DNA from 2 places in the Devosia chinhatensis genome. Region 1 is predicted to be linked to the other one. Evidence: riboswitches for the same ligand, from Rfam matches in the RefSeq annotation. Region 1 holds a riboswitch; the other holds the start of a gene.

Region 1 (7,174 bases):
GGATTATCCTGGTTTGGCGTCGTGGTGATTTCGAGTTCACCGGCATCGGTTACCACCAGCCATACCCAGCCCGAACCGAACCGACCAGCACCGGCTTCCTCGAAGGCCGCCTTGAACTCGTCCATTGAGCCATAGACCGCATCGATCGCCGCCGCAAAGTCATCGCTGGGCTCACCGGCTTCTTCGACCGGCCCGATGATCTGCCAGAAGAAGGTATGGTTCCAATGGCCGCCGGCGCTATTGCGGATCCCCGTAGGATATTCGCTCGCCGATGCGACCAAGTCCTCGACATTGGCGTCAGCAGGGATGGTGCCGTCTTCGACAGCATTGTTGAGGTTGTCGACAAAGCTCTGATGGTGCTTGCTGTGATGCAGCTCCATCGTTTGCGCGTCGATCACTGGTTCGAGCGCGTCATAATCGTAGCCGAGCTCCGGCAGGCTGAAGGCTGCACTTTCCTGGGCCATGGCCGGCATGGAAAGGGCGAGGACGGCGATCGCGGCGCCGGTAGCGGGCATGAAATTCATCGTTTGGGTTCCTTTGACGATACAGGGAGCAAACCTGCCCCCTGCACATCAAGTTCCCCGGCAATTTTCGCGAGGCGATAAGACTTTCGTGTTCGCGGTGCCGCCTATTGCTCGTCGCGGGCAGCCCAGTTCATGCCGCGACGCAGGATCGTGGCCATATTGGCGTTCTCGAATTCCTTGGCGCTGTGCCCCAGCGTCATATGGAACACGCGCCCTTTGCCGTGCTGGCGCTTCCAGGCGACCGGCATCACCACACCGTCGATCCAGTCGGCATGCTCGCCGGTAAAGGTCGTGGTCGCCAGCACTTCGATCGACGGATCGACATGCATGTAATATTGCTCGGACGTGTAGGGGAACGACTTGATCCCCGCCATGATCGGATCGTCGGGCTTGGCGACGTCCACCGTATAGTCGATGATATTGCCCGGATGGGCGACCCATTGGCCACCGACCATGAACTGATAATCCACCGCATCGCGGAACGCATCGCTCATGCCGCCATGATGGCCGGCGAGCCCCACACCGCTCTGCACGGCCTTGGTAAGGTTCTCGACCTCTTCTTTGGCGATCTTGCTCATGGTGTAGATCGGGATGATCAGCGACAGCTCATGAATGGACGGATCGGCAAAGGCGCTGGTTTCCGTTGCGGTGCGCACCGAGAATCCATCTTCATGCAGCCAGCGGCGATAGATAGAGGCACACTCCTCCGGGTCATGACCTTCCCAGCCACCATAGACGATCAAAGCACTGCGCATCTGGATACCCCGCAAATCAAACGCGCGGAGAATACCCTACTGGTTCGGTATTGAAACCCCATCGCCGCCATCGTGTGCAGGAGGCTTCACAGGTCAAAATTTGACCAAAAGGTCCACTTTCGCCTGTCATAAATAGCTGCTTAACTGCTTCTCGACGCGGACGCCTAACGTCTGGTGCGGCATTGCTGCGACGTCGAACACAAAAAGCAAAGGGATAACAGGGATGAAAAAAATACTGTTGGGCGCCACCGCGCTCACACTCTGTGCCGGCTTCTCCAGCGCGGCCTATGCTGAGTTCACGCTCAACATCCTGCACATCAATGATTTCCATTCCCGCTTCGGGCCCATCACCGGCACCGATTCCAATTGTGATGTCGAGACCGACGCCGCCGGCGAATGCTTTGGCGGCATCGCCCGCCTGAAGACGGCGATCGACACGAAGCGCGCCGAGCTCGACGGCCAGAACGTTGTTCTGGTTGACGCTGGCGATCAGTTCCAGGGGTCGCTGTTCTACACCCAATATCGCAGCGAGATCATCGCCGAGTTCGCCAATGACCTCGGGATCGAGGTCATGGCGGTCGGCAATCACGAGTTCGATGACGGTCCCGAGGAACTTGCCGCCTTCCTCGAGGCCGCAAACTTCCCGATCATCTCGGGCAATACCAATGTCGAGAATGAGCCGCTGCTGGCCGGAAAACTCGAGGGCACCTACGTGCTCGACGTTGGCGGCGAGAAGATCGGCTTCGTGTCCGCCCTTGCCGAAGACACCGATGAAACCTCTTCGCCAGGCGATGGCGTTGAATTCGATGACACCATCACAAGCCTGCGCACCCAGGTCGACGCCCTGACCGCTGCCGGCGTCAACAAGATCATCGCGCTGACCCATGTTGGCTATACCCAGGACCTGCAGATCGCGGCCAATGTGCCGGGCATCGACGTTGTCGTTGGCGGCCATTCCCACACGCTTCTGTCCAACACCGACGAGGCCGCGGCTGGCCCCTATCCGACGATGGTCAACAATCCGGATGGCGCGGAAGTCCCGGTCGTGACCGCGGGCGCCTATGCCAAATATCTGGGCGACCTGGTCGTCACTTGGGACGATGAGGGCAATGTCATCTCCGCCGAGGGCGCACCCATCATCATGGACGCCTCGGTCGAGCCTTATGAAGCCTATGTCACCCGCCTCGCCGAACTCGAGGAGCCGATCCAGGCATTGATGGCTGAAGTCATCGGCACCACAACCGAGCCACTCGAAGGCAGCCGCGAAGTCTGCCGCGTCCAGGAGTGCTCCATGGGCAACCTGCTGGCCGACGCGATTCTGGATCGCGTCGCCGACCAGGGTGCGACCATCGCCTTCCAGAACGGCGGCGGCATTCGCTCCTCCATCGATGCAGGCGACATCACCATGGGTGAAGTCCTCACCGTCCTGCCTTTCTCCAACACGCTGGCAACCGTTGAAATCTCGGGCGCTGACGTCATCGACGCTCTGGAAAACGGCGTGAGCGACATCGAAAACGGCGCTGGCCGCTTCGCTCAGGTCGCCGGGCTGAAATATTCCTACACGCTGGCCAATCCTGCTGGCGAGCGCATCAGCGATGTCATGGTGCGTGGCGAGGGCGACGAATGGGTGCCGATCGACGAAGAGGCCACCTACAAGATCGTCACCAATAACTACGTACGCGGTGGCGGCGATGGTTACGGCACTTTTGCCGAAGGCGACAATGCCTATGATTTCGGCCCGCCGCTGGAACAGGTCGTTGCCGACTATATCGCCAAGCAGGGCGGCACCTATACGCCCTATACCGACGGCCGCATCACCGTGGTCGAATAGGTTGAAACAGGAAGGGCGCCCTCGAGGCGCCCTTTCTTTATCATCTGTTCAGCTCTGCATCAGATGCCGCCGATGGCGGCCGAAAGCGCATCCTGGTTCCAGGGTTTGGCGATAAAGGCCGTGTCAGCTGGCAATTCACCGGTCAGCGGCTTGCGCCCTGCAGAAACGACGATGATGCGGATATGCGGCCAGACGACCCTCACATGATTGGCCAGGACGAAGCCGCTGCGCGAGCCCGGCATGTTCACATCGGTGATGAGCCCTGAAAAGCTCTCTGCCGCCCGTTCCAGCACGGCGAGCGCTTCTGACGTGCTGCCGGCCTCATAGGCCTCCAGGCCGCATTCCCGCACCAGCTCCGCAAGGTCCATCCTGACGAAGGGTTCATCATCGACGACAAGAAAAGCACGTTTGACAGGATCTGGGCTCATTTTTGCTAAACGCGGAAGGATTTGAGAAGTTGCAGAGCTTTAGCGGCGACGCGCCAATTGTCCCCAGATCAGCAGCACGATCACCGCACCAACAATCGAGGCGATGAAGCCGGCCCCGTCTCCGGGCCCATACCAGCCGATCTGCTGCCCGAGCCAGGTCGCCACTACCGAGCCGACGATCCCCAGAACGGTCGTGAGGATGAACCCGCTGGGCTTGTTGTCGCCAGGTGTGACCCACTTGGCGATAAGACCGGCAAAAAAGCCGATGATGATGGCTCCGAGAATGGACATGTGACGCTCCGTTGTTTGGTGCCCAAATAATTCGGCAGGCCCCAACCGGGTTGCACCGCATCTGCGACGTCCGAAGGATGCAGCCTTGCCTTATGAGCGCGGGTTGGCTTAAGCTTTGCTCGTCCACAGGGGTGCTTCCGCTCGGAAGCTGAGATGCGGCGCAGGCTGCGAACCCTTCAAGCTGATCTGGATAATGCCAGCGGAGCGAGATGGAATGCACGATGCGCATCGCCAAATCCTGCTCTTTGCCTTGTCTTGCGACAGGAAAGAGAGACCCGACTCTATCCGGATCGATTTCGACTGCATCGATTTTCAGGATAGAGCATGTCTTTCAAGCACAGCCTTTGCGCCGCCAGCCTGGCCTGCGCGCTCACCACGCCGCTTCAAGCCGCCGAACCGGTTTCGGTCACGCTGGACTGGACCCCGAATACCAATTTCGTCGGCCTCTATATTGCTCAGGCGCTGGGCCTTTACGAAGACGCCGGCCTCTCGGTCACCATAGAACCATTTGTTTTCGGGCAGGCCCATGGTGATGTAGCCGCCTTCGGCATTCTCGATTTCTACACCGCGCGCGCCGCCGGGCTCGACGCGGTCGGCGTTTATGCAGTTACCCAGACCGAAACCGGGCGGCTGGCCTATCAAGGCCACGACATTCACCGCCCCCGCGATTTGGTCGGCAAGCGCTATGGCGGCTTCGGCACCACTTGGGAAAAAGCAGTGGTGGATGCGATGATCATGGCCGACAACGGCGTGCCGGACTACGAGATCGCCACCTATGACGGCTCTCTCTATGATGCCTTGCGCGCAGGCCAGATCGACTTCACCCTCGAAGTCCTGACCTGGCAAGGTGTCGAGAACGACTTGGCCGGTCGGGATATCGGTGCCTTCCGCTATGCCGATTATGGCGTTCCCGAACAGCATACAATCCTGCTGGCAGCTGATGCCGCCTTCCTCGCCGAGCGTCCGGAGACAGCTTTAGCCTTCGTCGAGGCCACGCGCGCTGGCTATCGTCTGGCCGTCGAGAACCCTGCCCAGGCCGCCGAAATTCTCATGGCCGCTGCACCCGAGCTCGACCCGGAACTCGTACTTGCCTCCAGCAGGCTCATGGTCGATGGGCACTACCTCATGGCCGAGGATGGCACGATCGGAGAGTTCGATGGCCGCCGCATGGAGCAGCTTGCCGACTTCCTCTTCGACGCAGGCGCCCTGGTCGATCGCGATGGCGCCGCCCTGGCGCAACGCCCGGACATCTCGGAATGGTACACCAACAGATATCTGGACTGACCCATGTAAAAGGGCGCCGCGTGGCGCCCTTTTCTCAAACCGAATGTTCGCTCCGGTCCCGGTCCGTCAGCGTGCCCAGATCGAGCACTTTCTGGATATTGGTCGCGTGGCGGAAGCTGGGCTCGAGGTTCTTGCCAGTGCGCACGGCATCGACGAAGCGCTGATAATTGGTCGGTACCGGGTCGACCTCGACCTCGGTCCATGTTCCGGTTTCCACATCGTCACCCAGGCAGGTGAAGAGCTTGGACCAGTCATGGCGGTGCTGCACTTCCACCGAGCCCTTTTCGCCATAGACACGCAGGCGCAGCTCGTTGAAATGCCCGGTCGCCCAACGCGTCGCATGGATGACGCCCAGCGCGCCATTCTCGAGCTGTGCGGTCATGGCAAAGCTGTCATTGGCATCGAGATCATATTCGCCGATGACATTTCCAGGGGCCTTGTCGAAAGTTTCGAGGCGACAGAACACCTTGGAGAAATCGCTGCCGGCGCCATAGGCGGCAAAGTCGAGGATATGCACCCCGATGTCACCCAGGACGCCGTTGGAGCCGTGCTTCTTGGACAGTCGCCACAGCCACTGGCTCTCGGTACGCCAATCGCCCCAGGCCTTGGACACGAGCCAGCTCTGCAGATAGCTTGCCTCGAAATGCTTGACCGTACCGACCTGCCCGGACTGTACGATGTCGCGCGCCTTCTGCAATTGGGCGACGTTGCGGTAGGTCAGGTTCACCATGTTGACCAGGCCGAGCCGCTCGGCGGTCTCGGTCATTTCCATGGCCTTGGCATGGTCGGTCGCCAGCGGCTTCTCGCAGAAGACGTGCTTGCCGCCGGCCAGGGCCGCCATGGTGGTCGGGTGATGGATGCTGTCCGGGGTCACGTTGGCGACGGCGTCGAACTCGCCCCAGGCCAGCGCCGCATCCAGCGAGCCGAAGCCGCGTTCGATGCCATGCATGGCATTGAAGGCCTCCACCCGCGCGGGCTCGACGTCGACCCCGCCGGCAAGGGTTACCCCTTCGATGGCTGCAAAATGCTTGGCATGCGTATTGGCCATGCCGCCGGTTCCTAGGATGAGGATCCGCATAGTCTGATTCCCTGGGCACCCAGCCCGCTTGATTTCGCAACGGCCCCCGCCAGCGCTGGAGCCGAATGAAGACGAATGTCTGTTATCCGGGCGCAACCGAACGAAGCCGGCCCGGACGAATTTGCTAGGGGTGCATCCTGTGTTCCGGATGCACCCGGGGCCCGGTTCAGGCCTTCACTTCGCCGGCATGGTCTGCGGCCGAGAGCTTGGCGCCGCGTTCCTCGATCTTTTCGATCGCTTCGCCGACCGGCGTATTCGGAGCCTTCATCAGATGGGCGTGACGGTCGCCGTTATAGGCCCAGTTCACCGCATTGCGCAGCACCGTGCCGACATTGGCGTCGTGATAGGTCGGATAAGTTTCGTGGCCGGGACGGAAATAGAAGATGTTGCCGGCGCCGCGACGATAGGTCAGACCGCTGCGGAACACTTCACCACCCTGGAACCAGGAAACGAACACGGTTTCCAGCGGCTCTGGCACGGTGAAGGGCTCGCCGTACATCTCTTCGTATTCGAGCTCGAAATAGGGCGGCAGGCCCTTGGCGATCGGGTGGCCCGGATTGACGACCCAAAGACGCTCGCGCTCACCGGCCTCGCGCCAGTGAAGATTGGCCGGCGAGCCCATCAGGCCCTTGAACACTTTGGAATGGTGCCCCGAATGCAAGACGATCAGCCCCATGCCCTGCCAGACATGTTCCATGACGCGCTTGACGACGGCGTCATCGACCTTGTCGTGGGCGGCATGACCCCACCAGAGCAGCACGTCGGTCTCGGCCAGAACGGCGTCGGTCAGGCCGTGCTCGGGCTCCTGCAGCGTCGTGGTCTTGACCGAAAGATTGGCGTCCTGCTGCAGCAGCGAGGCAATCTGGTTGTGCATGCCGTTGGGATAGTTCTCGGCAACGACCTTGTTCTTCTGCTCGTGAACGTTTTCACCCCAGACCAGGGTACGGATCGGCATTGTCTTTTCTCCTAGTGTTGCGGCCAGT
Region 2 (7,174 bases), 260 kb from region 1:
ATGGCCGCGCCGCCAATCCCGCCCGAGGCGCCGTGCACGAGGACGAACATGCCCTTGCGCAGCCCCGCCCGCATGACCAGGGTCTGCGTGATGGTGAACCAGGTTTCGGGCAACGCCGCCGCTTCCACCAGGCTCCACCCCACTGGGACAGGCAGGACCTGGCCGGCCGGAACGGCAGCGTATTCGGCATATCCGCCGCCATTGGTCAGCGCCATCACCTTCTGGCCTGGTTTGAGATCAGCGACATCACCGCCCAAGGCGGCAATCTCGCCGGCCACTTCCAGCCCAGGCAGGGGCGACGCGCCGGGCGGTGGGTCATATAACCCGCGACGCTGGGCGAGGTCAGGGCCGTTCACGCCGGCCGCCGCGACGCGGATCAGCACGTCGTTCGCACCATAATTAGGCAGGGCCATGCGATGGGGCACCAGCATGTCGGGTCCGCCCGGCGCATCAATGGCGATGGCGAGCATGTCTGGGGGAAGGCTTTGCGGCAAAGTCATGCACGGATGCTGGCGCAAGCCGGCTTGCCCCGCAAGGGCATACCGCTACACTTGGATTGCAAAGGAAACAACGGAGAATGAAATGGACGAGATCGAGCGCAAGCGACCGACAAGCCATGATATCGGCATGGTGCTCGACAGCCTGTCAGTGGAAGAGTTGCAGGAGAGAATTGCGCTTCTCGATACGGAAATCGTCCGACTGCGCGCCGCCATCGATGCAAAGGGCAATTCACGAAAAGCTGCAGAAGCTGCGTTCAAGTTCTAAGGCTGCTCTCGGTTCCGTGAAGAGACAGAGTTAAGAAATCGAGTCCTGTTAAGGCGCAATTAATCATTGGGCGGTAATCTCTTCTTATTCAGATTGTTCTGGATTTTTCAGAGTGGTTTCTCCCTCTGTTTGACGCCTCCCTGTTAACTTCGAGAGCTGCACGTTGCGGCTCTTTTTCTTTTTTGACGCAGGGTTTGGTCGCCACCTTTAAACCGGATTTTTAGGATAGGCGGAACCGAAGGGTGACGCTGGGCACTTGTATGCCTAGCATAGGCCAACTGGAGGACTGCCCGTGGCCGAAACCGGCGAAACCAATTCTGCGATAGCCATCGGTCCCCGTATCGTTGCCTCGGGCGGTTTTGACGTGCTGTATCGCGAGGGTATGGGCCTGATCGAGACCGTCGCCGCCTATCTCGATGATCAGGGACGACTTGAAAGCCGTGTCCTGCCACGGGAAGCAGGCTTCCTCTATGCAACCGAGTCCATGCGCCTGACCACCAGGCTCATGCAGCTGGCCTCCTGGCTCTTGCTGCAGCGGGCGGTCAACGAGGGTGAGATTTCGCGGGAAAATGCCCGGGCTGAAAAGGAGAAGGTCAAGTTCTCCGCTACTCCTTCAGAACGCGGCGGACCCGGATATGACCAATTGCCGCCCCGCCTGCGCGATTTTATCGACAAGGGCGATCGCCTGTTCGAGCGGGTCATGCAGCTCGACAGCCTCGAAAAGGGCAATTTGCCGTCCCTTGATGGTATCGATGCCCGGGTAAATGGCGTTGCCGATCAGCTTTCCCGTCTCAAGGCGGCCTTTGCCCGCATCGACTGAGGCCATGCCGTCAGTCTGCGCACGCTGAATTGTGTGGCTGACAAAAAGCCCGGCGCGATGGCCGGGCTTTTGAGAATTCATGCAGGATGAGCTTAGATGCCCAGGCCCTTGAAGCGCTCCTTGAAGCGCGAGACGCGGCCGCCGCGATCCATCAGCTGACCCGTGCCGCCGGTCCAGGCCGGATGAGTCTTGGGGTCGATGTCGAGCTGCAGCGTGTCACCTTCCTTGCCCCAGGTCGACTTGGTCTGGTAGGTGGTGCCGTCGGTCATGACCACATTGATGACGTGGTAATCGGGGTGAATATCGGTCTTCATGGCGTCGCCTCAAATCAAACGGGCGCCGCAGCGCCCGGAGAGCAAATCTGGTGTTGGGCGGCTTCCTACATGAGATGCACCGGCTTCGCAAGGGTGCGGGGGTGGCAATTTTGCCCAATCTCGCACGGTTGCGGGGAGCGGGGGGCAGGGCCTATATGAGGACATCGCCCCGCGCGGTACGTCCTCCAACCGACACGGCATGATCCAGCAATGACAGACCAGGCCGTTTCGGCTGAAACCGATCCCGACGCGATCGTGGCGGAAGTGCAGGCCGCTCCGCGCCGCCTCCAGCCGCTTCGCAGACTCGTTCCCTTCATTCTCGCCTATCCGGTGCGCCTGTCGCTGACAGTCCTGTTCCTTTTGACCTCGGCGATTACCTCGCTGGCCATTCCGGCGGCCTTGGGCGGCGCCATCGATGAGGGTTTCGTGGCGCAGAACCTCGACAATGTCGGGCGTTACGGCTGGATCATCGTCTCTATTGCGGCCCTCATGGCGATTGCCAGTGGTGCACGCTTCTATTTCATCTCCGTCATCGGAGAACGTGTGCTGGCCGATCTGCGTCAGGCCGTGTTCGGTCATCTTCTGGCGCTGGATGCCCGCTATTTCGACACCAATCGCATCGGGGAGCTGACCAGCCGGCTCAACGGCGACGTCGCCGTGATCCGCGGCGCGGTCGGGTCGAGCTTTTCGCTCGCCCTGCGCTCCATGGTCACCATCATCGGGGCGCTGGTGATGATGATCCTCACCAGCCCGGTCCTGACCCTCGCCGTGGTGATCGCGCTGCCCACGGTACTCGTGCCGGTCATCGCCTTTTCCCGCCGGCTGCGCGGCATGTCGCGCAAGACCCAGGATGCTCTGGCCGACCTTTCGGCCATGGCGACGGAAATGCTGGGGGCGAACCGAACCGTCAAGGCCTTTACCCAGGAAGCGGTGCAGTCCGCACTTTACGACGAGCGCAGCGAAGCCAGTTTCCGTGCGGAAACGCGCCGACTGGGCGCGCGCTCGGTCATGGTCGCGATGGTCATATTCCTCGGCACGGCGGCGCTGGTCGGGCTGGTCTGGTGGGGCGCCCGCTCGGTCTTCGAAGGCTCGGTTTCCGCCGGGCAATTGGCGCAGTTTCTCGTCTATGCATTGATGGCTGCCGGCGCGCTCACCAATGTCTCCGAAGTGCTGGGCACCTTGCAGATGGTTGCGGGTTCCACCGAACGGCTCACCGAAATTCTCGATACCGAACCGGCCATCAAGGATCCGGCAGTGCCGGTAGCATTGCCTCAGCCGCCACTGGGCACGGTGGAATTCGATCAGGTTCGCTTTGCCTATGACGGCAACGAGCCGGTTCTGTCCGACATCAGTTTCTCGGTGGCAAAGGGACAGACCGTAGCGCTTGTCGGCCCCTCGGGGTCGGGCAAGTCCACCGCCTTGTCCTTGCTGCAGCGCTTCTACGATATCGACCACGGCGCCATCCGCGTCGATGGCATCGATATTCGTCAGGTTGCCCTGCATGACCTGCGCTCGCGTTTTGCTTATGTCGAGCAGGAGCCGATTATTTTCGCCGGCACGATCGAGGAGAACATCCTCTTCGGCAAACCGGGCGCCAGTCGCGCCGATGTCATTGCCGCTTCCAAGGCCGCTCTGGTGGATGACTTCGTCTCCGACCTGCCCAATGGATATGACACGGTGGTGGGCGAGCGCGGCGTGATGCTTTCAGGTGGGCAGAAGCAGCGCCTCGCCATCGCGCGGGCTATTCTTAAGAATGCGCCAATCCTTTTGCTGGACGAAGCCACCTCGGCGCTGGACGCGCAAAGCGAACGGCTGGTGCAGGTGGCGCTCGAACACCTCATGGAAGGCCGTACGACGCTGGTCATCGCGCATCGGCTGGCCACGATCCGCGATGCCGACACCATCCTCGTGCTCGAGGCCGGTCGCATCATCGATCAGGGCAATCATGACCAGTTGGTAGCCAAGGGCGGGCGGTATGCCGAGCTTGCCAAGCTGCAGTTCCGCGACGCCTAAAGGCGTAGCCGTGCTCCGGCAGAGGCTTTATCACAAAGCCTGGGCGCCACCATCGGCGGCTGGGCACAACTGTTCGACCAGGTCCCAGAGACGTTCCCGCCCCAGGATCAGCAGCCAGGGCGTTGCGTCCCGTGGCACGATTTCCACCGTTCCGCCTGTGCCTTCATTGGACGTGCCGAGTCGGCCGGCGGGGTCGAGCAGCAGATTGATCATCGGGTAGAACAGTCCCTCGGTGCGTTCGAAAACGATGGGGACCAGCGGGTGGACGGAGATGCGTTCCCGTGGTGCTGCCTCGAACGAGAAGGACCCCGAAACCGCCAGCGCCACGTCCACCTCGTCGATCAGGATCACCCGACGCCTTGCGGCTACTTCGTGTAGGGCGCTTAGCGCAGCCAGGGTATGGTCGAGCCGTTTGCCGGTCATGCCCAGGGCCAGTGTCACCGGTGCGCTGGTGGAATAGAGCGCTTTCTGGAAGTCGGTGGTGATCTGCTCGGGGATATGGATGACGCGGGTTCGGAGTGCCCAGCCCTCCCGGTCCGTAAGCGAATCGAGATCACCCAGAATGGCGTCCGGAACGAGCCCAGCCGCGCCCAGGGCATCGGCCCCACCGTCTGCGGCGACCAGGCCCACATTGCGAGCCGCAAGATCGCGCAGCAGCGCCGGCTCGACGTTGCCGCCGCCCACAATGGCGAGCGGGCGGTCATAAGTCAGCAGGACCGGCTTGCTGATGTCTTTGGGGAAGGGGGATTGCACTGGGGGAAGTCTCTTAATATGGTCCGCATCGTCTCGCTGGGGTGTTCCGGTTACTGCCGGAGCTGAGAGTTACCCATAGAACCTGAACCAGGTCATGCTGGCGGAGGAAGTTCGAGATGGCAAGGTCGCTCTCGGGCGTCCACACCATTGACACATCCCTTCACCCATGGCCGCAATTGAATGAAGGGATGACCCATATGGTCAAGTTCTCCTCCATCGCGCTTGCGGTCCTTCTTGCCGGAACGTCCGGCATTGCGCTCGCGCAGGACAAGCCGAACCTTACCATCTACACCTATGACGGTTTTGCCTCCGACTGGGGCCCCGGCGTGCCGCTCAAGCAGGGCTTCGAGGCGACCTGCGCATGCACGGTCACTTTTGTGGGTGCGGACAGCTCGATCGGTACGCTGCGTCGCGTGCAACTCGAAGGCGATACGACCGAAGCCGATATCCTGCTCGGGCTCGATACTGCGATTGCGGGCGAAGCAAGGGCGACTGGGTTGTTTGCCGATCATGGGCTGAGCCTGGACAATCTTGTCCTGCCCGAGGCCTGGACGGATGCGCAATTCGTGCCGTTCGACTATTCCCACTTCGCCTTCATGCACGACATTGATACCATGCCCGAGGCGCCGGCCAGTTTCGAAGAGCTGATCGCCTTGCCCGACACGATCAAGATCGCCATCCAGGACCCGCGCTCCGCTACGCCTGGCCTGGGCCTGCTGCTCTGGGTCAAGGCTGCCTATGGCGATCGGGCCCCGGAAATCTGGGCGGGGCTGAAGCCCAAGATTCTCACCATTACGCGCGAATGGAGCGAGAGCTATAATCTCTTCTTGGAAGGCGAGGCGGACATGGTGCTCTCCTATACGACGTCGCCGGCCTATCACATCCATGACGAGGACGATCACTCGATAAAAGCGGCGCTGTTCAGCGAGGGACATTTCCCGCAGATCGAGGTCGCGGGTATCCTAAAATCCTCCGACCAGCAGGACCTGGCACGCGACTTCCTTGCCTATCTCGCCTCGCCCGAGGGGCAGCAATTCATTCCCACCACCAATTGGATGTTCCCGGTGGTGGACTTGGGCGACAGGCTCGATCCGTCCTTTGCCGGCTTGCCGCAGCCGGAAAAGACGCTGACCATCCCAGAAGAAGACATCACGGCCAATTCTGCGGCCTGGATCGACGAGATGCTGGCGGCGGTGCAATAGGGATTGGGGCCGTCTGGCCAAGATGCAGCTCCTCCTCCTCTGGACAAGGGGAGGAGGCTCTATGGTGCCTGAGACAAATCTCATGCTGACACTGCCCAAACGCCCCATCCGCATCGCCATGGCGACCGCCCTTTCGTTCGCCATCGCCGCCCTGATCGCCGCCGTGCTCTGGGCGATCCTTGCGGCTGCCACGGATGCAAGCGGTCATTCCCGGGTCGACATCGCCCATCTGTTGCGCATGACCTCGCTGCAGGCGGGCCTCACCACGATCCTGTCGCTCCTGGTGGGCATGGCCTTGGCCTGGTCGCTCAACCGGCTGCGGTTTCCGGGAAGAGACGTCGTGGTCAGCCTTTTCGCCTCCGCCATCGTCACGCCCGGCATGGTGGTGGCCTTCGGGCTGCTCTCCATCTGGGGTCGCAATGGCTGGATCAACCAGCTCAGCCAGACCCTGTTCGGCATCGGCTTCGACAGTCCAGCCTATGGACTATCGGGCATCCTCCTCGCCCATGTGATCCTTGATGGCGCCTTTGCCGCCCGCATCCTGCTGGCCCGGCTCGACTCCATTCCCGCCACACGGCTCAAGGTCGGCCAGTCCCTGGCGCTTGGCCCGCTGCAGCGGTTCCGCCTCATCGACTGGCCCGCCATGGCCTTGTCTTTGCCAGGACTGGGTGCCGTCATCTTCCTCCTCGCCTTCACAAGTTTTCCCATCGTCCTGCTTCTGGGCGGCGGCCCGGCCAACCAGACGTTGGAAGTGGCCATCTTTTCCGCCGTTCGCCTCGATTTTGACCTGGCGGGCGCGGTGCGGCTTGCGGTTACCCAGATCGGCGTTTGCGCTTTGGTCATCGTGCTGGCTTCGGCCTTTTCTCCGGTTCCTGCCGCCTTGGGGCGGTCGGCGCAGCCGCGCTGGCGCGATGGCCCCACTACACGCTTGCTCCAATGGGGGGTGCTGATTGTTTCGGTGCTTGCTTTCGCGCTGCCGCTCTTGTCAGTGCTCTATGACGGCATTGTGGGAGGGTTCGGCCGCATCATCGCCCAGCCGGCCTTCTGGCGCGCAACGGCAACGTCCATCCTCATCGGCACCGCGTCTGCCGCCCTCACGCTGGGTCTGGCGCTGATCCTGGCTCTTGGCCGCAGCGCCGCCCGCCATCCCCTGGCACGGACAAGCCTCGGCATGCCGGCCTATGCCTATCTCGCCGTTCCCGCAGTGGTGCTGTCGCTGGGATTCTTTCTTTTGGTGCGCGGCCTTGGCGTGCCCACGGGGCTGGCCGCGCCTTTCGTGGTCGTCGGCGCCAATAGTCTTCTGGCCC

Evidence for each region. A riboswitch is a leader RNA that binds a small molecule or an ion and turns the genes downstream of it on or off. The one in region 1 is predicted to bind thiamine pyrophosphate.
Region 2: linked by a shared signal. The riboswitch ahead of VE26_RS12025 (thiamine ABC transporter substrate-binding protein) and the one ahead of VE26_RS10850 (ABC transporter substrate-binding protein) in region 1 are both predicted to bind thiamine pyrophosphate.

The regions. Positions count from the first base shown of each region.
Region 1 covers NZ_JZEY01000061.1:85,956-93,129, forward strand. The annotation lists gene VE26_RS10825 (superoxide dismutase) at 1-524, opposite strand, end outside; gene VE26_RS10830 (ThuA domain-containing protein) at 629-1,279, opposite strand; gene VE26_RS10835 (bifunctional metallophosphatase/5'-nucleotidase) at 1,503-3,110, shown strand; gene VE26_RS10840 (response regulator) at 3,170-3,538, opposite strand; gene VE26_RS10845 (GlsB/YeaQ/YmgE family stress response membrane protein) at 3,578-3,829, opposite strand; TPP riboswitch at 3,947-4,055, shown strand; gene VE26_RS10850 (ABC transporter substrate-binding protein) at 4,154-5,113, shown strand; gene VE26_RS10855 (Gfo/Idh/MocA family protein) at 5,148-6,191, opposite strand; gene VE26_RS10860 (ThuA domain-containing protein) at 6,358-7,146, opposite strand.
Region 2 covers NZ_JZEY01000061.1:343,391-350,564, reverse strand. The annotation lists gene VE26_RS12055 (NAD(P)H-quinone oxidoreductase) at 1-500, opposite strand, end outside; gene VE26_RS12050 (DUF1192 domain-containing protein) at 583-765, shown strand; gene rcdA (protease adaptor protein RcdA) at 1,058-1,585, shown strand; gene rpmE (50S ribosomal protein L31) at 1,678-1,899, opposite strand; gene VE26_RS12035 (ABC transporter ATP-binding protein) at 2,110-3,912, shown strand; gene VE26_RS12030 (thiamine diphosphokinase) at 3,943-4,665, opposite strand; TPP riboswitch at 4,693-4,791, shown strand; gene VE26_RS12025 (thiamine ABC transporter substrate-binding protein) at 4,854-5,867, shown strand; gene VE26_RS12020 (ABC transporter permease family protein) at 5,932-7,174, shown strand, end outside.